Regions from separate parts of the Syntrophomonas sp. UBA1041 genome, predicted to be linked through region 1. Evidence: riboswitches for the same ligand, from Rfam matches in the RefSeq annotation. Region 1 holds a riboswitch; each other region holds the start of a gene.

Region 1 (7,916 bases):
GCTCCCAGAGCGATGGGGACCAGCCAGCCGAAATAAGGCTGCACCCAGTTCTGCCAGAAGTTGATGGTGCCATAGGTCTTGGGATTGACCGGCAGGCCGAATTTGTCAGGCGTATCGGTCAGGATATACAGTTTGTTCAGGCCCCCCAATTCATTGATGCCATAGATGGTGGCATTGGGATAGCCGTTGGCTTGCAGATCTCTAACTCGTTCACGGGCTTCTTCGATCAATTGGTCCCTATCGCCAAACTTAAGGGCTCCGGGGGCGCAGGTGGTGGCGCAAGCCGGTGCCAGGCCCTCGGTTACCCGGTCAGCACACAGGGTGCATTTGGTGATCTTGTCCTCGCGCTTGCGGTGCTTGGGAACGCCAAAGGGGCAGGCAAAAGTGCAGTACTGGCAGCCGATGCACTTTTCAGGGTCATGGATGGTGGCGCCCCACTCAGTCTTGGTATAGGCATTCCTGGGGCAGGCTTTCATGCATGCGGCATCGAAGCAGTGCATGCACTGGAATTTGGCAAAGTTCCAATCCACACCGTGAGCGGCAGTGTCGACTTCATTCATCAGGACAATCGTAAAGGTGTCGCCGTCAGTATCTTCATGGGTCTGATAATTGCCCTTAAATGGCTTGATGGAAGCCGGAAGCTGATTCCAGTTCTTGCAGGCTACCTGGCAAGCACGACAGGCGGTGCATTTGCTGCTATCATACAGATTTGTCATATTTGCCATTGTTACGCCCTCCTTATGTCGCATAGAAATGCTTTATATTCCGGACATATGGTGTTGGCGTCGCCGATGTGGGGTGTTAAGCGGTTGGCTGGATCACCAGTGGCATAGCCTTTAAAGCCATACTGCCAGGAAAGCGCTATCTCATGAACTTCTTTGCCGCCTACTTTAAAGGGCTTTAAGCGTTTGGTCACACAAGCCAGAGCCTCGATGTCACCCCGGGTGGTAGAGACAATAACCTTGGCACCGTTCTTGATCCCTTTATCCCGGGCCAGCTCCTCACTCATCTCCATAAACATATTGGGCATCAACTCGGCCAGCCAGGGCAGGTTGCGAGTCAAAGCGCCGGTCTGCCAGTGTTCCACCAGGCGGAAAGTAGTGGCTATAATAGGATACTGACCAGCGTTGCCTTGATTGTCAGGCTCCCATACTTTGGCAGCCGGGTTTACCCTGGTTTTGTTCAGAATAGGAGCTACAGGGCTTTCCCAGGGCTCGTAATGCTCAGGGAAAGGACCGTCTTTCATCGAGGTTTTGGCGGCGAAGATGCAGCCTTTGCCTTCAGGACGCATGATAAATGGATCATTAAAAGCCGGCTTGTCAGGTCCGGTAGTCTTGCTAATGTCTGGTACGTCCAGGCCGGTCCAGGAACCGCCGGCATCGGCGCCGGCATCCCACCAAACCAACCTGCGGTCATCATCGCCGGGCCAGGGGTTAATGCCATCAGGCTGCACCGAGCAGCGGTTGTAAACAATACGGCGGTTCATCGGCCAGGCCCAGCCCCACTCGGGAAACAGGCCCAAATTACCGGGATCTTCTTTCTTACGTGACTGTGCTTTATAAAACATCTTGCCATCTTTCCAGGTGGTGGCTCCGCAGTATACCCAGCACCCGCAGGTGGTGGAACCGTCATCTTTCAACAGGGCAAAACCCTCAACAGGCTTGCCGCTGGCTACCTGGAAGCCGCACAATTCATTGGCCACTTTCATAATATCGGGTTCTTCTTCGCCATGTTGACCATCATAATCCCAGGTTAATTTGGTGATGGGTTCGTCTTCAGAACGGGTACTGCCTTCATAGAGCTTTTGAACTCGTTTGACCAGCTCATTATAAATCCACAGGTCGGCTTTGGATTCACCGACCGGGTCAGCACCCTTCCAGCGGAACTGAACCATCCGGCTGGTGGAAGCAGCTGTGCCTTCTTTTTCATAGACAGCTGCGGCTGGCAGGAAGAAAGCTTCAGTCTGAATGTCTTGTGGAGTGAGCTGCTTTACCTTTTCATTCTCTACCGGTCTTTCCCAGGCTTTGTGGCTCCAGAATTCGGCGGTTTCGTGTAGCCACAGATCGATGCAGACAAACCATTTAAGTTTAGTGAGAGCTTCCTGCTCCTTATTGGCATTGGGGCCGCCCACTACCGGATTGGAGCCGTTTACGAACAGGCCATCGATTTCGCCTCTGTGCATGGCTTCGAATAAGCCGATGTGCGAATAATTTTTGGTATCCTGACGTTTGGGTATATAGTGATATGCAAAATCGTTGTCTTCGGTAGCGGCATCCCCATACCAGGCCTTGAGCAGACTGACAATCCACTTGGAAGTGTGTATTCGCCAGCCGGAATGTTTGATGCCAGACGCTGCCAAAGCCCGGAATTCTTTCAAATTGCTGAATTGCAGATTGCCTGCACCCGGGGTGGTCTTGCGGATATAAGAAATGAGATCTTTATAATCAGCGCTGTCAGTGGGTGAATCGATATAGCCGGGCAGAATGTGATACAGCAAAGCCATGTCGGTGGCGCCTTGAACGTTGTTTTCACCGCGCAAGGCATTGATTCCTCCACCGGGGCGTCCGATATTTCCCAACAATAACTGTACAATGGCAAAAGCCCGGATGTTTTCACTACCCACCGTATGCTGGGTAATTCCCATGGCATAGCATATGCAGCCCGTCTTATCCGGAGCAGAAGTTGCGCAAAACATTTTCAAGACCTCCCGGTACTTGCTTTGGGGAGATCCGGTTATTTTGCATACCGTATCGATGTCATAACGAGAATAGTGTTGCTTCATGAGTTGGAAAACGCTACGCGGGTGCTGCAGGGTTTCATCCTTCAAGATATTGTTGTTTTCATCGTATTGATAATCCCAGCTGCTAACATCGTAACTTTGCTTAGTTTCGTTCCAACCGGAAAAGAAACCGTCTTTAAACTCATAATCATCTCTGACAAGGAAAGCTGCATTGGTATAATTGACCACATAATCATGGTGATAGAGCTCGTTGTCCAGAATATACTTGATCATGCCGCCCAGGAAGGCGATATCGGTGCCAGAACGCATAGGACAATAAAGATCGGCCACTGCGGCAGTTCGTGTGAAACGGGGATCTACACTGATTATTTTGGTCTGGCGTTTAGGATCAAAACGCCCCTTGTTCAGCCATTTCATACCGATGGGATGGTTTTCGGCCAAGTTGCTGCCCATGATTAAAGCACAGTTGGTATTTTTCATGTCAATCATGGAGTTGGTCATCACTCCTCGTCCGAAGGAAGGAGCCAGGCCGCCCACAGATGGTGAATGGCAGAGCCGGGCCTGAGTTTCCAGGTAAACTACACCCAGCGAGCGCATCATCTTGGATAGTAGATAGCATTCCTCATTGTCCAGGGCTGATCCTCCAATTGAGGCTATTTTTTCGGTCCGGTTAACGATTACTTCACTTCCATCAGACAATGTCTCTTTGTGAATGAAACTCTCATCGCGGGTCTGCTTGATCCGCTGGGCGATTTCATCCAAAATCCAATCCCACTCTTTTTCTTCCCATTTCTCTGATCCAGGAGCCCTGTATAAAGGCTTTGCTACCCTCCTGGGATTGATGATCTGCTTTCCGGTTTCAGGTTCATATATTTCTCTCAGATTAAACATGGCTGAACCTTTGGGACAGGCGCATCCTTCATTAACCGGATTATCAGGGTCTCCAACCACGCTCAATAACTTAACAAATTTATCATCCTTTTTTTCCGCATAAACTACCAGACCGCATCCAGAACCGCAATAAGGACAAACAGTTGGTACCGGACTAACATTTTTTGTGCGCAGTTCTTTGATTACCGCTGCAGAAACAATGAGATTAAAACCCAAAGCCGACCCTAAACTTGCAGCTGCAACCGTAGCTCCGCCTCTTTTTATAAACTGACGGCGGGTTATTTTGCCGTTCATTCTCTTCCCCCCATTCAAATCATTGCGATGCAAAGGAATGATGATTACTGCCATTGTGAGATTCTAGATTACATTTGGACTAGCTTGTCACTAAAATTATTAAGCCTGCGAATCTTGCTATGCGGTCCTGACCAAACTTTTTAAGGTGTCCGCCCTAAAACGAAAACCTCCTAACTTTAATCAGGAGGCTGGTCACAGGATGTACACTGACCATAAAGCCGCAGTTTGGTGCGGCTTCCTCCTTGCCTGAAAAGCCAAGAATGAAGTAGCAGTTTGCCTCAGGACTCATAACCTTCATAATCAGATCTTGGAGACTGAGAAAACTGTTCCGGTAGATGACTCTTTTCCAAGCAAGGGAGATAAAACCGTTTCCAGATTTACCGCGGCTAAATCCCCAATGGCTGTCGCTTTAGGGGAATCAGCTCTGGAGTCAGCGTAAGACATATTAAATTTTGACTATTATGCGAGTATACAGGGTTAAAGCAGTACTGTTTCAACAGTGAACATAGGAGAGCAAATTCCTGAAAGGCTATATGGATTCATCACCTTCAACCGGGCCAGTAGCTGGTATTAGAATGAAAAGCAGTCATACCGGCATAGCGGATAGGTTGAGAAAGGCTCCCATTGGTTTAATTCTCCATTTTTGGCACTGTAGTTTGAAACAAAACGAACCACCGGTTCATATGAAGCATGTCACATTAAACGCTTTGTGGTTGACATAAACCCTGCACTTGAAAGCACTTTCTCACCTCCTTTAATACCGTTATCTTAGCGGCTGGAATAATGAAAACATTTCAGCTTAATAAAAGCATTTGTTTATAAGCGGAAAAATGAATTCATTGCACCAACTATTATAGTTCTGCATATAAATTTATATTCCTTCTAATAATATTATATATAACCAAACATTATATATGCTAACAACAACAAACCCTCCCGAGATGGAGGGGAGGGGCGTTTCACCCTTGACGGCAGGCAAGCGTAATCCCCACTGAATCATACATGAGGAGGATACGCAACGTTGCAAGGGCTGGTAATGCCTCAACATAAATTTTAATCATCTAAATGCATATGCGGAAAAAATGGCACGAATCAGCCAATGATAAAAGGCGGTTAGAGCTGGTTCGCTATATTTAAGTAAACTGATAGTGAGCGAAAATAAATCCCCGCTTAATATTGATAAACGGGGATGTAACATATTACTCGTTAACTACGGTTAAGATTTGCCGGCTAACCCGTAAATTTCTTATTAATACCAATTGATTCTTGGCTTCAGTGGCATTCGTCACTGTATTCCTTGACGATGTAAATGGGCCTGCGCTTGGTTTCCAAATAGGTTCTGGAAACATATTGGCCGACTATGCCGGTGCAAAACAGCTGAATCCCGGTAATAAACAGCAGAATACAGACCATAAAGGGCCACCCGTATATAGAACCGCCCCATAATAGGTATTTAGCGGCCATGGCTACAATCATTACAAAAGATACCAAGAAAAAAACCAATCCTATCACCGAAGACAACGCCAACGGAGTGGTGGAAAAGGCCATGATCCCATCCAGTGAATAAGAATAGAGCTTCCAAAACGACCATTTAGTCTGGCCGGCAGCTCTTTCCTGATTGTCATATTCCATCCACTTGGTTTTAAAACCTACCCAGGCGAAAATACCTTTGGAAAAACGGTTATATTCACAGATCTGCAGAATGGAATCCACCATTTGGCGGCTCATCAGCCTGAAATCCCGGGCTCCATCCACCAATTCAATATTGGAGATAGTATTGATTATGCGGTAGAATTGCCTGGCGAAAAACGACCTCACCGGCGGCTCGCCTTTGCGGGTGGTTCTTCTGGTGGCAACACAGTCATAGCCTTCATGCTTTATGATAAGGTACATATCCTTGATCAGCATGGGCGGATCCTGCAGGTCAGCATCCATGATAGCCACATAATCACCCCGGGCGTTTTTAAGACCCGCATAGATGGCCGATTCTTTTCCGAAATTACGAGAAAAAGACAGATATTTAACCCGCTGATCCCGGCGCTGTAAATCTTTAATTAGGGGCAGGGTGCAGTCCTGTGAACCGTCATCGACAAAAACGAATTCAAATGCCACAAACGCCATATCCGCAGCCAGTTTTGACACCTCGGCATAGAAATATGGCAAAACCTCCTGTTCATTATAACAGGGCACTACAATCGATATTTGTTTCATTACAGCACTTCTCCTTGACCTTTATCTTGAAATACTATGTGCTTGCTAAACAGGTAATTGGATATGACCACGATTATATTGGAGATTATTTTGGTCAATAAATCATTGGAGTGAAGCACATCGATCATCACATACATTATTGTCATGTCCAGCAGACCGGAGAACAGGCGGCAGCCAAAAAAGGCCAGACATTGTCCCAAAATGGGAAACAACCCCCGGGCTTTGCTCTCAAAAACAAAGAGATGATTGGTGGCATAAGCGAATAATACCGACAAGATCCAGGCTATGAGATTGGCCTTCAGGTAAGGTAAACCCGCCAGTTTGGCCAGGCCGGAATAGGCCAATATATTGATCAGTGTGGTAAGGCCGCCGTACCCCAGATATAAAACCAGAATCTTATATTTCTGATATTTGGCCTCAACCTGCATATATCCACAAACCTTCTCGGTTAAAACTCAATTTGAATCAATCCAATCTGTGTCTGAGCAATTCTGTAGACTACTAGTGTATTTTTCCCATAAATGGATAAACTATGCATAGTATTTGTTTGAACTTGTATGCCGGTTTTGCCCTTTATCTGACCTGTGACGGGCAGCGCCCGGAAAAATTGCTTGGTTTAGATTTGCATAAGGTTTTTTAGAAATAGAAGAAGGTTGAGATGAGAAGATATAATTTGTTGAAGTATTTATGGGTCGTATTGGGGCTGGTGGGTTTATTGATCATAGCCTACGTGCTTTGCCAAAGCCCTCAGCCCGGGGTAGCCGATCAGGGCGATTTTGACAGGGTCATGAATGTTTCCGGCCTGGAACTCAAACCGGAGCAGATTAATGACCCCGGTTTTGTCAGGTTCCTGGACTACCCGGTAACCGAATACAGAATCTCTGCGGTCAGCGCCCCCAACCTGCTTAAGCGCCTAAGCGCCACCAGCATGGCTTATCTGATCACTTTGATAAACTCAATATGCCTGTTATTGGGAAAGGATACTTTTAAAACCGCATATTTGGCTGCTGCCTATGTAATCATGTACTCGTGCGCCTTTTATGTAATATTCAAGCACCTTAATGTGAAAAACCGGTTGAAATTAACGTTATTCGTATTGATAGCCTTTTTTGTGTTTTTGGACGGCAATTACCTGGTGTGGTTCAACAGTTTGTACGGGGAGCCCATGATGATAACCACACTGGCGTTGTATATCGCGGCATGGCTTTACTATATTTATCACCGCCATATAGTAAAATCGGCAAATACCATATTCCTCACCATGGTGCCTATATTCGCGGCGGCCTTTCTGTTTCTGGGCTCCAAATTGCAGGTTATATCAGCCCTGCCGGTTATTATACTCATGCTCATAAATCTGTGGAGAGAAAACCGGGGGTTGTTGAAACCGCGTCAAGTATGGCTGTTCGGAATTTTTTCCCTTATTCTGGTCGCATATTCGCTGGGATATGCTTATACCAATAAGCAGATGAGTGAGTATACCCGTTATAATTCGTTGTTTTACGGAATATTAAAGGATTCCCCCAACCCCGCTCAAGACCTGCTTGATCTGGGATTAAGTCCCGACATGGCAGCAGACGCGGGAAAACACGCTTTTTTGGAAGAGCGGGAATATGTCAGATATGTTCCCCTCAGTGATATAACCAGGGAAGAATTCTATAATAAAATCAGCAATGCTGATCTGGTCCGGTTTTATATTACCCATCCGCAAAGGCTGGCGGCAGGAATGCAATACACTGCGGATCATGCCTTTACTACTTCAACTGTGCTGGGCAAATATCAA
Region 2 (7,916 bases), on a different contig from region 1:
TTTAGTAAAAGTAACCACCAGCATCTGATCGATATCCGCTTTATCCTGCAAAATGAGCTGAATCACCCTTTCCACCAGGACCGCGGTTTTTCCAGATCCGGCGGCGGCCGATACCAGCAGATTGAGGTTGCGCAGGCTGATGGCCTGTTGTTGTTCAGCGGTCCACTGTCTCATGATGATCCCCTCCTCTCCGAGTCGGAGTAAATCCGTTCCATGAGCTGATCACGGTCAACTGCAGCCAGCTGCCGGTAGCGGTTGGCGGCAAACAGGCTGTCAAAGTGGCACACCGCATGGTAGCGGCAATGGCTGCAGGCTTTTTTATTCCCCTTCTTATAGGGGGCAATCGCTATATCCCCGGACATAATCCCTTGGCTCATATCCTTGACCAGATGCTGCACATGCTGGAGAATAATTTCGAACTGATCCAGGGTCAGAAGCGCGGAATTGCTGTAGAAGCCTCCTTCCCCGCTCATCCCCACCGGCACCACCTGTGAATATCCCCGTATATCCCGGTCCATAGCCCTGACCACTTCGGCATCCTCCAGGGCCAGGCCTCGCAGTCTCAGGCGGGCGGCCAGCTTTTTTTCGATTTCTTCCACTACATCCCGGTCGGCTTCTATCAAAGGGTCGTCGATATGAAAATAGAAGATGCCCCCGGGGCGGATCATCCCGTCAGGGTTGTGCAGGCCCTGCAGAACCGCCATGAGGTAGATAATGAGCTGCAGGCTCAAACCGTAATATACGTCGTTCATATCTAAATCCCGGGGTCCCGATTTATAATCGATGATGCGCACGTAGGCGTCTTTCCCGTGCTTGTAGACATCCACCCGGTCGATGCGCCCCTCCAGCAGAAGAGTTTCGCCGTCAGCCAGTTCCACTGCCACTGCGGGGAAGGTTCCTCCCGGCCCGAAGCGCATCTCATATCCAAGAGGATTGAAATCTCCGCTTTGCAGATGACGGATCAGGGTCCAGGCCGCGCGCTGCCCGATCCTCTTCAAGCGCTGCCCCAGGTAGCGGTAGCGGTGGGTGCTCATAAATACCCCTTCCCCGTGCCGGGGCAGCAACCGCTCCATAACCTCGTCCATCAGATCATGACAATGATCTGCGCTCAAGGCCTTCCAGTCAAGCTGCTTGGCGCGCATCTCGACCGCGAAATCAAGTATGGCCTGATGAAAAAGATCACCCACATCCGGGGCCTCCACCTCATAGGTCTTGCGTTCCAGGGGCCTTAGCCCGTAGCGGACAAAATGTGCAAAAGGACAGGCGGCATAAAGCTCCAGCCGGGATACGCTGCCCTGGGACGAGGCAGCATAAAGCCGCCTGCACTGAGCCTTATCCACTTTTCCCGGCAGATTGCCGAACAGCAGAGCCTCCTCCAGCCGGGTCATTTGGAATTGCCAATCGGGTTGGGTTTTATACCAGTCATATACCGCTTTCCAGCGCAGAGACACGGTTTTTCCGTCCAGGGCCTGGCGCAGGCTTTCGACCAGGTATTTATAACTGCTGCCGGCCGACAACAGGTAATGATCTTCAGCCTGGGCAGCGTCCATGGTTTCAACCTTCACCGTGAGGCCGGGGTAAATCTGTTTTAAGCGGTCTATCAACAATGAAGGCCGCAGGGCTTTGCCCTCAGAGTCGGCCAGGCTGTATGAAAACTGCACCGCCTCCTCGGCCTGAGAAAGTGCGGCATAAATCAAGAAATCCTCTTCGATTGACAGCAGATCATTGCTCAATCCTACTTCCACCCCGTGGGACTGAAGAATCTCTTTTTCGTCCAGCGAGAATATTCCTTCGGAAAGGCTGCCCCGGGGCAGCATGCCGTCATTCGCCCCGACCACAAACATAATCTGACTCCGCTGGTTTATAGAACGGGTGGCAGTTCCCACCAGAACCTGATCCACTGTTGAGGGGATAAAACCCAGGTCAGAACAGGCCAGGCCCGCCTCCAGCACCTGACGGAATTCCTTGAGATCGGTATCCTCTCCCCCCAGGACTTCCGCAATCTGATCCAAAACCTCCACGCAAACATTCCAGATCTGGCTGTTCTCACTGGCCAGTTCGAAGCGTCCCTGGGAGATCAATTCTTCAACCCAGGTTTCCAGGCCTTGTGGAATTTGCATCTCTTCCAGCCATTCAAACCAGGCCCGGGCTATTTGTGACCAGGAGGATTCAGCCTGCACTTTTTGGGCCAGCGACTGCAGAGGATTGACCAATGCCTGGCGGTAGAGATTCATCTCTTCCCGCAGGCTTTCCTCACCCAATGTAAAGGGCTCCAACCAGCCGCGTCCTCTAATGTTATAACGCCAGGCATAATTCTCCAAACGGTCACAATCCCGCGTTTCTACAGGAGTCAGTCCGGTTTTTATAAGGCGCAAAACGTCCTCCAAACGATAATACCTGGTCAATACATCCAGGGCGGAGAGCATCAGCTCAACCAGGGGGTGGTGCAGAATACTGCGTTTATCGTCCAGGAAGTACGGGATCTTATACTCGTCAAAAATCCTCTTGATCAGCCCTGAATATGCGGCGGTATCGGAGCAGATAACCGCAATATCCCGATAGCGCGCCCCTTGCCGCACCAGGGCCAGGATCCTCATCGCCAGTGCCTCTACCTCGTCCTGCGGGCTGGGGAGCGCCGCAATGGAAATAGCGGCGGGTTGCTCCGGAAAAGTGCGGTGGGGATAGGCGTAAAGCTCTCTTTCCAGGTGCATCAGTTCAGGGCTGAGCTTGCCGGGGTTCTTGACCGTAATTATATGTTCTTCCAAACCCGCATTTTTAGCCTGATCATGCCAGCGGCTATAGTAATAGCGGGAAAGCGCGAAAATTTCCCGGTCCCGATCCTCGCCTCCCAACTCCATGGTGAGGCTTATGGCCGTGGAAACAGCGGTTTTCATGAGCTGTTCAATCAGCTTCAGGGTGCTGGGCGAGAAGGTAGTGAAATTGTCGATCCAAACCCGGGCCCGGCTTAAAAAACGCGATTGGGGAAAGCGTTCGATAACCAGATTTAAATAATCTTCGCTGTCCACATAATGATCCTGGAGGTGAGCGTTGAATTTATGGTATAGCAGAGAAATGTCATGCAGTTTGCTTTTTAATAATGTATCGTCAGATAGGCTGCGGGCGCATTCATAAAGAACCCCGCTGTCCACGGCGGATCCTTTTAATTCAGCCAGGATCTGACTGCATTGCTCGATGAAGCCGGGCTGCCGGCAGGCCTGGCGATAAACCGTGAACTGCTCCTCACAAGCGGAGATCACCTTTTTCAGTACCATGTATCGCCCCTGCTGGCTGAGAAGAACCCGGGTGCGCCCCCCGGCTTCATTCAAGACCCTGGCGCCGAGTCGGCTGGGGCTCAGTACCTCAAGTCTCATTATGCCGGGAAGATCGAGTTGATTGATCACTTCCCGCTCGGCCTGCAGGGTGAACTGCTCCGGCACCAGCAGGATCACGGGGTCATCCCGGTTGAGATTCAGCTCCTCCCGGATCTCAGCCATTACCTGCCGGGTCTTGCCCTGACCGCAGCGCCCCATTATATAACGGATGGCCAAACCCTCATCCCCTTAAACTCAATAGTTTTTTTTTATCATACTGGTTTCTCATTCCAGCAACAAGTGGGGCGCGCGGGAGAACGAAGCAGGCCTAGGTTCATCGCCAAATGATCCGTGGCGCGGTGCGGGGTGGTATCCGGTGATACTGGTATTTGGGGTAGCCTATCAGCATAGCGCCAAAAGCCTTGTGGCCTTCGGGCAGGGCCAATTCCTGCATAAGTGGCGGGAAGGTTTCGGCAGCCGCCCCGACAAATCCGGCCCAGCAAGCGCCTACGCCCATAGAATACGCCGCCAATTCCAAATAAGTCAACGCTATGGTGCAAGATCCTTGGGAAACATGAATATCTTCAGGCGCATGGGCTATAATCAGATGCGGAGCATTGCGGCATATGGTATCAATCCCCTTATCCCAGGCATAGCACACGGCCTCCATGTGCATCACCGCGGCTATCTGGGGCATATGTTCGATAATATAGCGCATCCAATCCACTACCAGGCCTGCAATATGGCGCACCTGGTGTTTATCTGCAACGACCAGCCAATGAACCGGCTGCATGTTGTGGCCGGAAGGGGCATAAGCGGAAACATCAATTAGTTTTTCCAGGATGGCACGATCAACGCTCTTGTCTTTGAAACTGCGGATAGAGCGCCGTGATTTTAAAAGATGCTCCACCTGAGCGGGGGCAGGAAGCAGACCGGGATCAACCGGCACACAATCAACGGAATTTACGGTTTTTACAGATATGGCCTGGTGCGGACAAACCGCCACACAATGGCCGCAGCGCAGGCAAAACTGTTCGGCTCTTTTTACTGATCTCGGGAAGGCGTCCAGTTCTCTGAATACAATAAGTCTGGCCGGACATTCGGCGGCGCAAATACGGTCGCGTTTGCATTTGGTCTGATCGACGGTTAAAAAGCTCAATGAACTCTCCCCTTATCTATGTATCTTGACACCGCATGGTGTTCTCCCCATTATAGCACGGGCTTGCTTTGGCAGAATACCGTCCTGACAGCCGGGGCGGCCTGTTTGTTTTTTCCAAGATGATCTGCCGCGTCTCCCCATGATGATCGGTCAGGTTGGGGATGATGCCCCGGTTGACTATTGCATGAGATCTCCAGGAGGTGTATGATTACGAATAAGTAATGAATAATAATTTTCAGTCTTCACTCTCCGAGTCTCATTGCCTGAATAGATATGGTATTGAGACCGACAGGGTTCAACGGGAAACGGTTGGGCCTCCCATTGTGGAAAGGAGTCCGGTAGGAAGGCTTTAGTTGGATTTGCCTTTTAGCCAGCCCTTTTTGCAAGGTCTGGCTTTTTGAATTCTGAAACAGTCTATGACCGGTTTCAGACCCCGGCCCTGAGAATTAATGATATCAAATGATACATCCGGCATTCAGAAGAATATCTATTTTCATTAGTTAATTCTATTTTTTAGGTGAACAAAACCATGAAGGTTTACCCCTAAGGGGCAGCGCTTTCATGGTTTTTTTTATTCTATTTCCCCCAAATCTGTTTAACCCGTCAAAGCATGGTTTGACGGGTCTATCTCCAACAACGCTCCTGATGGGGCTTATCTGCATATTGGTTTGATGCATGTTGATAAAAGGGAGGTTGAGAAACAAGATGAACCGTCCAGCCCGATATGAAGGAGGTGTTATGATTTAAACCCAGGTTACAGTACTTCATCAAAAGGAGGTAGGATATGAGTACAGCAGTAATCCAAGGCATCATTAATGTAACCGGCGATTGTAAAGCCTGTGACCATTGCACGTCCATATGTCCCACCGGCGCCATCAGCGGACTGCTGGGACAGAAACACAAAATCAATCATAATCTTTGCATCAACTGCGGACAATGCTTGATCAGCTGCCCTTTTGGCAAGATCGAGGATGTCAGCCGGGTTGATGAGGTGAAGAAGGCTCTCGCCAATCCCCAGAAGTATGTGGTGGTTCAGGAAGCGCCCGCGGTTAGAGTAGCCCTGGGCGAGGAGTTCAGCCTGGAACCCGGCGCCAATGTGAAAGGCAAAATGCATGCCGCTTTGCGCAGACTCGGTTTCAATCAGGTATATGACACCGAGTTTGCCGCCGACCTTACCATCATGGAGGAAGGAACCGAATTAATAAACCGGGTGTTCAACGCCCTGGGGGTGGCCGGCAACGAACATAGCGGGCCGCTGCCCCAGTTCACTTCCTGCTGTCCGGCCTGGATCAAATATGCTGAAGATCAGTATCCGCTTGTACTGCCCCATTTGTCGTCGGCCAAATCTCCCCAGCAGATGTTCGGAGCGGTGGCCAAGACTTACGCTGCTGAAAGACTGAATGTTGATCCCGTGAATATGTATGTTGTCTCGGTAATGCCATGCACCGCCAAGAAGTATGAATGTGATCGTCCCGAGTTTATCGCCAGCGGATATAAAGATGTCGATGTGGTCATTACCACCAGAGAACTGGCCCAGCTGATCAAAGATGCCGGCATAGAATTCCTGAATCTTCCCGAGGAAGCAGCGGATAGCCTGATCGGTTCTTCAACCGGCGCGGCCACCATATTTGGAGTAACCGGCGGTGTCATGGAGGCGGCTTTAAGAACCGCCTATGAATTATTGAGCGGCCAGTCACTGGATAATGTTGAATTCAAGGCGGTTAGAGGCCTACAGTCGGTCAGAGAGGCGACGGTGGAGATACCCGTCAAGTCTCTGGGCAAAACCCTGCCTGTCAATGTAGCTATCGTAACCGGAACCAAATATGTTGGCAAGCTGATTGAGGATGTGCTGGCAGGTCGCAGCAAATATCATTTTATAGAAGTCATGAACTGTCCCGGAGGGTGTATCAACGGCGGTGGCCAGCCCATCCGAAGAGAAATGATTTAGGAGGGAAAGGGAATGAAGTTTTTCACCGAAAGTGAAGGCATGACCAGACGGCAGTTTTTTAAGGGAGCGGGCATGCTGACCGTGGCCGCCGTATTCCTCGGTGTTTTCAGTAAATTGGGATTTGATGCTCTGGCTGCCAACACCGACTACATTGAAAAAAGAGCCGCCGGAATGTATGCTTTGGATGAAAAGATGACCCTCAGAAAGTCGCATGAAAATCCGGAAATCGCCCAGATTTACAAGGATTTTCTTTCGCCGGGCGAAGTAAAGCCGGTTAGCGAAAAGGCCCATCATCTGCTGCATACCAAATACGGCCAAGACATCCCCGATTTCATCGCTGAGTTGAAAAGCGGAGCCCATGAAGCTGCATAATTAGGAGGGAAACGAATGAGCAGTACTAAAGGCAAGGTCTTAAAACACGGTGCCCAAACCCGGACCATGCACTGGGTGCATTTGATCGCTTTTACCATTCTTGGTCTGACTGGTGTCGGTTTTTACTGGGATATCAATATTATCGGCAATATATTCGGCGGATTCGGCAATGCTTCGCTGGTGCACAGATGGGCCGGAGTCGTTTTTACCGCTGCCCCCGCCCTTTATATTCTGCTGAATTTTGACCGGTTTTCCCGCTTCATTGACACCATAACCCACTTTTCCAAAGAAGATTTTCAATGGTTAAAAGTAATGGGTGGATATCTCCCTTTTATTAAGGTGGATAAAGCTCCTCCCCAGGATAAATACAATGCCGGCCAAAAAATGTTGGGAGTGATGATCATCTTCGGTTGTATTCTGATCATACTGACCGGTTTTCCCATGTGGATATGGCGCCATAGTCTGCCGCCGGCATTCCTGGGCTTTTGCTATAATGTGCATTTTTGGACCGCGATCATTATGATCTTATTAGTCGGCGGCCATTTCTTCCTGGCAGCCATCCATCCCAAATCCAGAGTGGAGTTTGCTTCGATGATGCTGGACGGCTATATCGATGCTGAAATTACCGCCCATCACAACCAAAAGTGGTATGCTGAGCTTAAAGAAACCAGTTGATTAAAACTGCACCAACACATTGCGAAAAAGCGGTCTGCTTCCATTCAGACCGCTTTTTTCAGCAGAGGGCAGCGGGCTGGAAAACAAGGCCATCCCTGCGGCTGTGCCCGCCGATTTCCTGCCAAACTCGAACACCAGGGAGCAGAGACGGCTGGTTGGCCATTCCACCCTGTCAATGATCAAAGTCAAACTTTATTCTCTTCTGCTGCAATGATAAAAAATGCATGACGATACCGATCATGGCAAAGAACCCAAAATAGCCGCAGACGGGTAAGACAATGGCTATTAGCTCTTTAAAGCCGGCAATACTCCCCATGAAAGCCGCCACCATCAATACTGGTATCAGAATGCTTCCCTTTATATTTTTGATTTTCTTGATGCGGAAAGTTACCCCAAAAAGACAAGATAATGAACTCCCAAACATTCCGCAAAGCAGAAGAACTGCATAGAC
Region 3 (7,916 bases), on a different contig from region 1:
CCAAACGGGCCCAAGCCATCCATCCTGACGGCAAAATTTATGACCCGGGGAATATCAACGCCCTGCTCACCCAGCGTTATTTAAACGCCCGAGCCCGCAGGGCAGGAGTACGCATCTCCGGCCCATCCAAACGGAGCCCGGCGCAAGATCAGTGTTTTACCAAAAATTTCATAAAATTGCTGCAAAATACCAGCGATATGAAAGGAGACTAATCATGTCTGACAAATGCAATACCTGTCCATCTGCGGCTGGCTGCAATATCGATGCCAGTTCCTGCGGAGTAGAAAGCCAGCCTAATACACTGATAGGGGCTTTTAACAGCATCCGCAACGTGATCACCGTAATGAGCGGCAAAGGCGGGGTGGGCAAATCATCGGTCACCGGTCTTCTTGCCTTAAGTCTGACTCGTCAGGGCAAAAAGGTGGGGATACTGGATGCCGATATCACCGGACCCAGCCAACCTAAAGCATTTGGCATAAAGGGAAACATTAAGGCGGGAGATTATGGCATGATCCCTCCCCAGAGCCAAAGCGGGATAAAATTGATGTCCATAAATTTCTTTCTCCCCAATGAAGACGACCCCGTAATCTGGAGAGGGCCTATGCTGGCCGGGGCGGTGAAACAGTTCTGGTCCGATGTGGACTGGCGCGATTTGGATTATCTGATCGTAGACCTCCCGCCCGGAACCGGAGACATTCCTTTGACGGTGATGCAATCCCTGCCGGTGAATGGCATAATCATTGTCTCCTCACCACAGGACCTGGCCTTTATGGTGGTGAAGAAGACCATCAAAATGGCGAAAAAGCTGCAGCTGCCTATTGTTGGCCTGATAGAGAATATGAGTCATGCGGTGTGCCCGCATTGTAATGAGAAAATTGAGATCTTCGGCAAGAGTCAGGGCGCCAAAGTTGCCCGTGAGACCGGGGTGGAATTTCTGGGCGGCCTGTCCTGGGATGGGCATTTCAATGCCCTGGTGGATGAAGGAAAAATAGAAGAATACCGTTCACAAGAAATGGATGCCATCGCCGCCCGGATTATGGAGCAGCTGCCTTAACGGTTAAACGGTTTGGGGTGGGGGATATCAATGAAAATCTATTCATGGAACGTCAATGGCATTCGTTCAGTATTTAACAAAGGCTTTATCGAATGGCTGCAGTCGGAAGCTCCGGATATACTGTGCCTGCAGGAGACCAAGGCCAGCCCTGAGCAACTGCACCAGTCCTTGCTGGAAGTGCCGGGATACAGAAGTTATTGGAATATTGGCGCCAGGAAGGGATACAGTGGGGTGGCCACGTATGTGCGGGAGACTCCGCTGGAATGCCTGGTCAGCACCGGGGTGGAACTCCTCGATGTCGAAGGTCGCCTGATTGTAACCAGGCATCCGCAATTCACCTTATTGAACATATACTTTCCCAATGGGCAGATGAGCAATGAGCGTTTGCAGTATAAGCTGCAGTTCTATGAAGCCTTGATGGATTACTGTGAAGATTTGAAAAAAGCTGAACCCTATTTGATTATCTGCGGGGACTTCAATACCGCGCACCGTGCGATCGACCTCAAGAATCCTAAAAATAATGAGAAGCGCTCGGGTTTTCTGCCCGAAGAAAGGGAAGTCCTGGATCGTTTTTTAGAGCGGGGCTATGTAGACGTTTTCCGCCACCTGTACCCTGAGAAAGTCCAATACTCCTGGTGGGATTACCGCACCCGCGCCCGGGAGCGCAATGCCGGCTGGCGCATTGATTACTTCTATGTCAGCCAGCCCTTGCTCCCCAGGATTACTGATTGTGCCATATTTGATCAGGTCACTGGATCTGACCATTGCCCCATTGCTCTGTACCTAAAATAAGAAAACCAGGGAGAACCAACCCCTGATGCGGCTCACCAACACGTGGTTGTTATTTGCAAAAAACGGTGCTGCGATTTTGGGGCCGGTTAGAGAGTCTGCCCGGCACAGTGCCACATTTTCAGGGCAATTTGTTTGTCGGTTTGTTGAACAGTATAACCCCTGGGGAATCGCAACTATAGTTTACGAATGAGCCGCTGGAAATTAAAAAAGGGGTACGAATTCCTGTCATGGATGTATATAATTAAACTATAGACATGCATCCAATACATTAGATAACAACCAAAACATGAAATCGAATAATGTGTCAAGGTTGCAGGAATCGAAATGGAGGAGTTATCATGGCAACCAAACTGTTATTAGAATTAAAAAACTTGCTTGCTGATCTGGCCTCCACCTTGATTCTGGGCAAGAATAAAGATGCGGCCTGTTTGGCCTTGAAATTGTCAGAAAAGAGCAAAGCCCTGGCAGAGGAACTGGTTAAATAGCGGTGGTCAGGAAGGCCATCTGTTAAGACTGACATAACATAACATAACAGAATAAATACAAGACGAACCACGAAGGTCGGCCCCTGTTACAATGGTCGTTCTGTGGTTTCTTTTTTTTCATTCAAATGTTATTATGAAGCAGAAAAAGGACAGTTCTAAGATGATCGTGCCGGTTGTTGCTTCAGAAAACTCAATTATCAACCAATAATCGACAAGCGGAGGGAAGATTTTGAAAATCGCTGTGATTGACGGTCAAGGGGGCGGGATCGGCCGCTTAATTATTGAAAAGCTGCGCAAGGAATTTGGACAAGAAGTATATATTATCGGGGTGGGAACCAATGCGGTGGCTACATCGGTCATGTTGAAAGCCGGAGCGAATGACGGGGCCAGTGGGGAAAACTCGGTGGTTTGGTGTGCTTCACGGGTCGATATGATTGCCGGTTCGGTAGCCGTAATTGTTGCTAACAGCTACGCCGGGGAATTGACGCCGCGCATGGCTGAAGCCGTTGCATCTTCTCCGGCCATGAAGATATTGATACCCATGAATCGCTGTAATATAGAAATCAGCAGCAGTCAGGATGAGCCTTTGCCCCTTCAGGTAGATCAACTGGTAGCCAGAGTTCGAGCTCATTGCCAGATGTGCCAAGATGCCGACAGGTAGAGAATGAAAGGTGGTTTATTATATGTGTAAAGACATGACCCCGTTAGAGTTAGCCATACAATTCCACGGCCATATCTGTCCCGGTTTATTGATGGGAGTTCGAGCCTCTCAGTTGGCTATGCAGCATCTTGACCTGAAGCGGGACCAGGATGAAGATGTTGTGGCCATTGTGGAAACGGATTCCTGTGGCGTAGATGCCTTGCAGGCCATTCTGGGTTGTACCTTCGGCAAAGGCAATTTAATTTTTAAAGATTATGGGAAAGCGGTCTATACCGTAATTAACCGCCAGGATGGCCGGGCGGTGCGAATTGTTCAGCGAAGATCAGCCTCTAGCGGGAAAACCGGACAGCGTTATCGTGAGCTCAAAGGCCGTGAAGATCTTAATCCGGCTGAAAAGGAAGAAATGGAGCAAGTTCTGCAAGAACTGTTTGAGCAGTTGATGACCTGCCCTTATGAAGAGCTGTTTGACTGGCAGGATGTTGATGTAAAACTGCCTCCTAAAGCCAGTCTATATTCGACCCTGACCTGCAGCAATTGCCAAGAAGGGGTCATGGAAACGAGGGCGGTTGAAACAGCGGATGGAGTATTATGCATACCCTGTTTTGACCTGCAAAGGAGGTAAGTGGTTATGTGTGAAGCCAATGTCTACCTGCTGCGCGACGGGCAGGAAGAACTCTTGATGGAAAAGGTGGACAGGGTTATTCCCGGTGAAGAACACACCTTGTTTATGGAGAATATATTTGGGGAACGCAAGATCATCAAGGCTCGTATCCGTGAACTGGAACTGGTGCACCACCGCATCATAATTGAAGAGATCCCTCAGCGAACCGTGGTTAGGGAAGAAGAATTGTGGCTGGAACCGGATACCGACCACGGCCATTTTCATGAAGGTGAAGAAGTCGGATTGAAGCTGTTTAAGGGATATAATATGCAGCCCCAAAAAGATGCCGATTTGGGGGGCGTAAAGGCTTTTATGGCCAATAGCGGGGGGAGACGCGATCTGCAGATTCACCATCATGAAGGTCAGTATATGCTTCATCCCGGGCAGGAAGCTGACGGACTGATTCAGGTGATCGTCCAGCAGTCTGGAAACAAGGAATTGTATGCCAAAATCCTGGTTGAAATTGGTCATCACCATCATCATCACATTGAGGCCGTAGGTCTGCCGGTGGAGATCGTACCCAGCGGATACAGCCATGCCCGCATCGGCGAATATTATGAGGTGCAGTTATTAACAAATGGCCAGCCTCTGGCGGGTGTTGAAATAAAGGCCACCTATGCCGGCGCCGGTGGTCGGGAATACCCGAGGCGGCAAAAGACAGACCATCTAGGTCAGGCCAAATTCTTTTTATCAGCACGAGGGCACTATCTTTTTTCCGCTGAACATGATGGCATAATAAGCACTTTTACCCTGGTCAAAGGTGTTTAAATTTAATTTTCCTCGTTAAGGGGAGATACTGGAAATAGTCTTATCAGATTAAAGTCATTAAAAAACCATGAAGTTGTAACGGGATGAAACCGAAACGCTTCATGGTTTTATTTTGACTGGGCGAGGTGTTTCCCATGTCCATCTTTACACCCGCAGCCAAGGTTTACAACTGATTTACTTGCCTGAATGCAACCGAAACCTTTGTTATTAAATTGCAACGCTCTATTGCAGGAAAAATATTTAGCAGGTAGAATATATAAATTAGAATAGATGAATTAGAATAGATAGTTAACATCATTTTATGAATTACAATTAAATAATTCTCCAAGCCAACAGACCTAAGGCTTTCGCAAAGCTATGGTTAATTGGCCGGGGTATAATTGGAAACGATTATGCCTTCCCGTATTGTGAGTAGGAGATGTCTTGGTACGGCAGACGTTAGCGCTATAATGCGCCTGCTTAGCTTTTTGTGTTTAATTACCCGGCCTCTCTACGAGTCCGGGTTTTTAGTTGTTTTTTCGTGTAATCGTAATCGGCCTGAAGGAGCACATATGCACGAATTGTCTTTAATAGCGGGGATGATGGATTTGATCCGCAACAGCGCAGACAAAAACCAGATCACACAAATAAGCCGTATCAAACTGGTTGTCGGCAAGCTTTCCATGGCCCTGCCGCATAGCCTCAGCTTCGCTTTTGAAACCCTGGCTCAAGAAGAGCTGTTTAAAGATGCGGAATTGCTGATCGAAGAAAGGGAGATCTGTTGTCAGTGCCAGCAATGTCAGCAACAATACGTTGCTGAGATGCCGTCCCGGCTTTTCTGCCCTTACTGCGGGAGCAGTGACACTCAGATGCTTACCGGACGGGAATTATTTATCGAATTCTACGAAGGGGATTAATGAGAAATGGCTCAAATTCGTATGGAAACCAATATTTTGGGAGCTAATGATATGCTGGCCGCAAAGAACCGCCGCATCTTCAAAGAGGCCGGAATGTTGGTGGTCAATTTGATGAGTTCGCCCGGTTCGGGAAAGACCACCCTGTTGGAAAAAACCATTGAAGGTATCAAAGGGCGCATCAGGCTGGGCGTAATCGAAGGCGATCTGTACACTGATCAGGATGCCATGCGCATTGAAAACAAGGGCGTGGAAGTGGTGCAGATCAATACCGAGGGTACCTGCCATCTGGATGCAAGCATGGTGGAAAAGGCCTGGCGCCGCCTGGCCCATCATCCCATCCAACTGTTATTTATAGAAAATGTAGGCAATCTGGTATGCCCGGCCGAGTTTGACCTGGGCGAACATTTTAAGGTCGTGGTTTTGAGTACCACCGAGGGTCATGACAAAGTATTAAAATATCCCCTGGTTTTCAACCAGGCCAGGGCAGTGGTACTCAATAAAATAGACCTTTTGCCATATACAGATTTTGACATGGATGCTTTCAGCAGGGACCTGCAACTGGTAAATCCTATGGTTAAAGTTTTTCGAGTTTCAGGTCGCACTGGTGAAGGAATAGATCAATGGAACCAATGGTTGTTAGAGGAGGTGGGAAAGCAGCACTTTTAAAGCCAAGCTAGATTAGAGAGAAAAATAGTGATTGGGATTATATGGCAGCTTATTCACAAAATTTGTTTCGGGGGGAATAGGTAAATGCCTACCAAACTAAGCAGACGTGATTTTATACGTCTTTGTGCCGGAAGTGCGGCAGCGATATCAATGACGCCATTGCTGGCACCACTACTTACCGAGGCGGCTGAAGCAGGTGCGCCCCCGGTAATCTGGCTGCAAGGGGCCGGCTGTACCGGATGCTCAGTATCTTTACTCAACACCGTACATCCTGACATACAAAAGGTTTTATTAGAGGTTATCAGCTTACGTTATCATCCCAATATATCCGGGGCCGCTGGGGATTTGGCCATGGAGGAAGGGATCTTTAAAGTCGCCGAAGAGTACAAGGGGAAATTCTATCTGGTAGTTGAAGGGGCGGTCCCCACTGGTGCAAACGGAAAATTCTGTATGGTTGGGGAAAGAGACGGGCACCACATTACTTTCGTAGACCTGGTAAAAGAAGTGGGCAGCAAAGCCGCAGCCATTTTGAACTTCGGAACCTGTTCAGCATACGGCGGAATTCCAGCTACTCCGCCCAATCCTACCGGCTGTAAATCGGTTCCCGATATTGTGAAAAACGTTCCTTATATAAATGTACCCGGTTGTCCTCCGCATCCCGATTGGATGGTGGGTACTATTGCCCATGTATTGCTATACAATGATATACCTGAGCTGGATCGCTTTGGCAGGCCGACCATGTTCTTTAAGGATATCATTCATGACAATTGCCCCAGAAGGCAATATTTCGACAACGCCATATTTGCCAAGAACTTGAGTGAACCGGGATGTCTTCTGGAAGTAGGATGCAAAGGTCCTATCGCTCACTGTGACTCTACCACCCGCCTGTGGAATGGCGGTACAAACTGGTGTATCAAATCAGGTGCACCCTGCCTGGCTTGCACCGAACCACAATTTCCCGGCTGGCCGGTATATGCGCGTGTGCCTGAGATGCCTATCGCTCCTGGTATTACCGCTACCACTGATCAGATCGGGATTGTGCTGGGGGCAGCTACCGCAGTCGGCATTGGCGGACATTTAGCCGGCAATATCGCCACCGGGCGTATTGGCCCTAAAAAGCACAGTGATGAGAAGGATGGTGACAACTAATGGCGCAGAAAATCATAATAGATCCCGTAACTCGTATAGAAGGACATCTGAAGGTGGAAGTAGAGGTTGAAAACGGGGCAGTCATAGACGCCCGCACCAGTGGCACTCTTTTCCGGGGACTGGAACTGATCATGCGCGGCCGGGATCCCCGGGATGCTCAGCAGATTATGCAGCGCATTTGCGGGGTATGTCCTACCGCTCATGCCACCGCCGGCACCCTGGCTCTGGATGATGCTTTTGGTATCCAACCGCCTCCAAACGGAAGGATTATACGCAATCTGATCTTCGGAGCCAATTATATACAATCCCACATTCTGCATTTTTTCCATCTGGCGGCTCTGGACTATGTCAAGGCCCCGGAAGGGGTTATGCCGTTGAATCCTCAATACGCCGGGGATTACAGGCTGCCTGCCGACATCAACGCTCAGGCGGTGAATAACTACCTGAAAGCCCTGGAAATGCGCCGCAAAGCCCAGGAGATGCTGGCCATCTGGGGCGGCAAAATGCCGCATGTTCAGGCCATCGTTCCCGGCGGGGTTACCGAACTGCCTGACACTCAAAAAATTTATGAATTCCTGGTGCGCCTGGAAGAACTGACTGATTTTATAAACAATGTATATGTTCCTACCGTGAAGGCGGTGGCGGGAGTATATTCAGATTGGTTCGATATCGGGCGCGGCTGCATGAATATGCTGGCTTACGGCGGATTCCCTCTCGAAGAAGGGGAGGACCATATTAAAAAACAGAAATTCTTCCCCAGCGGGGTGTATGTACGCGGACAGTA

What was found. A riboswitch is a leader RNA that binds a small molecule or an ion and turns the genes downstream of it on or off. The one in region 1 is predicted to bind molybdenum cofactor.
Region 2: another riboswitch for molybdenum cofactor. It lies ahead of B2633_RS11760 ([FeFe] hydrogenase, group A); the one in region 1 lies ahead of fdnG (formate dehydrogenase-N subunit alpha).
Region 3: another riboswitch for molybdenum cofactor. It lies ahead of hypA (hydrogenase maturation nickel metallochaperone HypA); the one in region 1 lies ahead of fdnG (formate dehydrogenase-N subunit alpha).

Annotation. Positions count from the first base shown of each region.
Region 1 is NZ_DCEA01000068.1:70,421-78,336, reverse strand. Features, by position in the region: gene B2633_RS10380 (4Fe-4S dicluster domain-containing protein) at 1-725, opposite strand, end outside; gene fdnG (formate dehydrogenase-N subunit alpha) at 728-3,925, opposite strand; molybdenum cofactor riboswitch at 4,249-4,367, opposite strand; gene B2633_RS10370 (glycosyltransferase family 2 protein) at 5,198-6,136, opposite strand; gene B2633_RS10365 (GtrA family protein) at 6,136-6,564, opposite strand; gene wsfD (glycan biosynthesis hexose transferase WsfD) at 6,795-7,916, shown strand, end outside.
Region 2 is NZ_DCEA01000074.1:5,934-13,849, reverse strand. Features, by position in the region: gene addA (helicase-exonuclease AddAB subunit AddA) at 1-174, opposite strand, end outside; gene addB (helicase-exonuclease AddAB subunit AddB) at 171-3,548, opposite strand; gene B2633_RS11765 (nitroreductase family protein) at 3,646-4,470, opposite strand; molybdenum cofactor riboswitch at 4,704-4,820, shown strand; gene B2633_RS11760 ([FeFe] hydrogenase, group A) at 5,255-6,418, shown strand; gene B2633_RS11755 (iron hydrogenase small subunit) at 6,431-6,790, shown strand; gene B2633_RS11750 (formate dehydrogenase subunit gamma) at 6,806-7,465, shown strand; gene B2633_RS11745 (hypothetical protein) at 7,466-7,654, opposite strand; gene B2633_RS11740 (YkvI family membrane protein) at 7,638-7,916, opposite strand, start outside.
Region 3 is NZ_DCEA01000017.1:135,732-143,647, forward strand. Features, by position in the region: gene B2633_RS04205 (YaiI/YqxD family protein) at 1-212, shown strand, start outside; gene B2633_RS04210 (Mrp/NBP35 family ATP-binding protein) at 215-1,054, shown strand; gene B2633_RS04215 (exodeoxyribonuclease III) at 1,085-1,846, shown strand; gene B2633_RS04220 (hypothetical protein) at 2,185-2,331, shown strand; gene B2633_RS04225 (DUF3842 family protein) at 2,561-2,992, shown strand; gene B2633_RS04230 (FmdE family protein) at 3,015-3,614, shown strand; gene B2633_RS04235 (CooT family nickel-binding protein) at 3,621-4,421, shown strand; molybdenum cofactor riboswitch at 4,732-4,855, shown strand; gene hypA (hydrogenase maturation nickel metallochaperone HypA) at 4,973-5,317, shown strand; gene hypB (hydrogenase nickel incorporation protein HypB) at 5,324-5,983, shown strand; gene B2633_RS04250 (hydrogenase small subunit) at 6,068-7,132, shown strand; gene B2633_RS04255 (nickel-dependent hydrogenase large subunit) at 7,132-7,916, shown strand, end outside.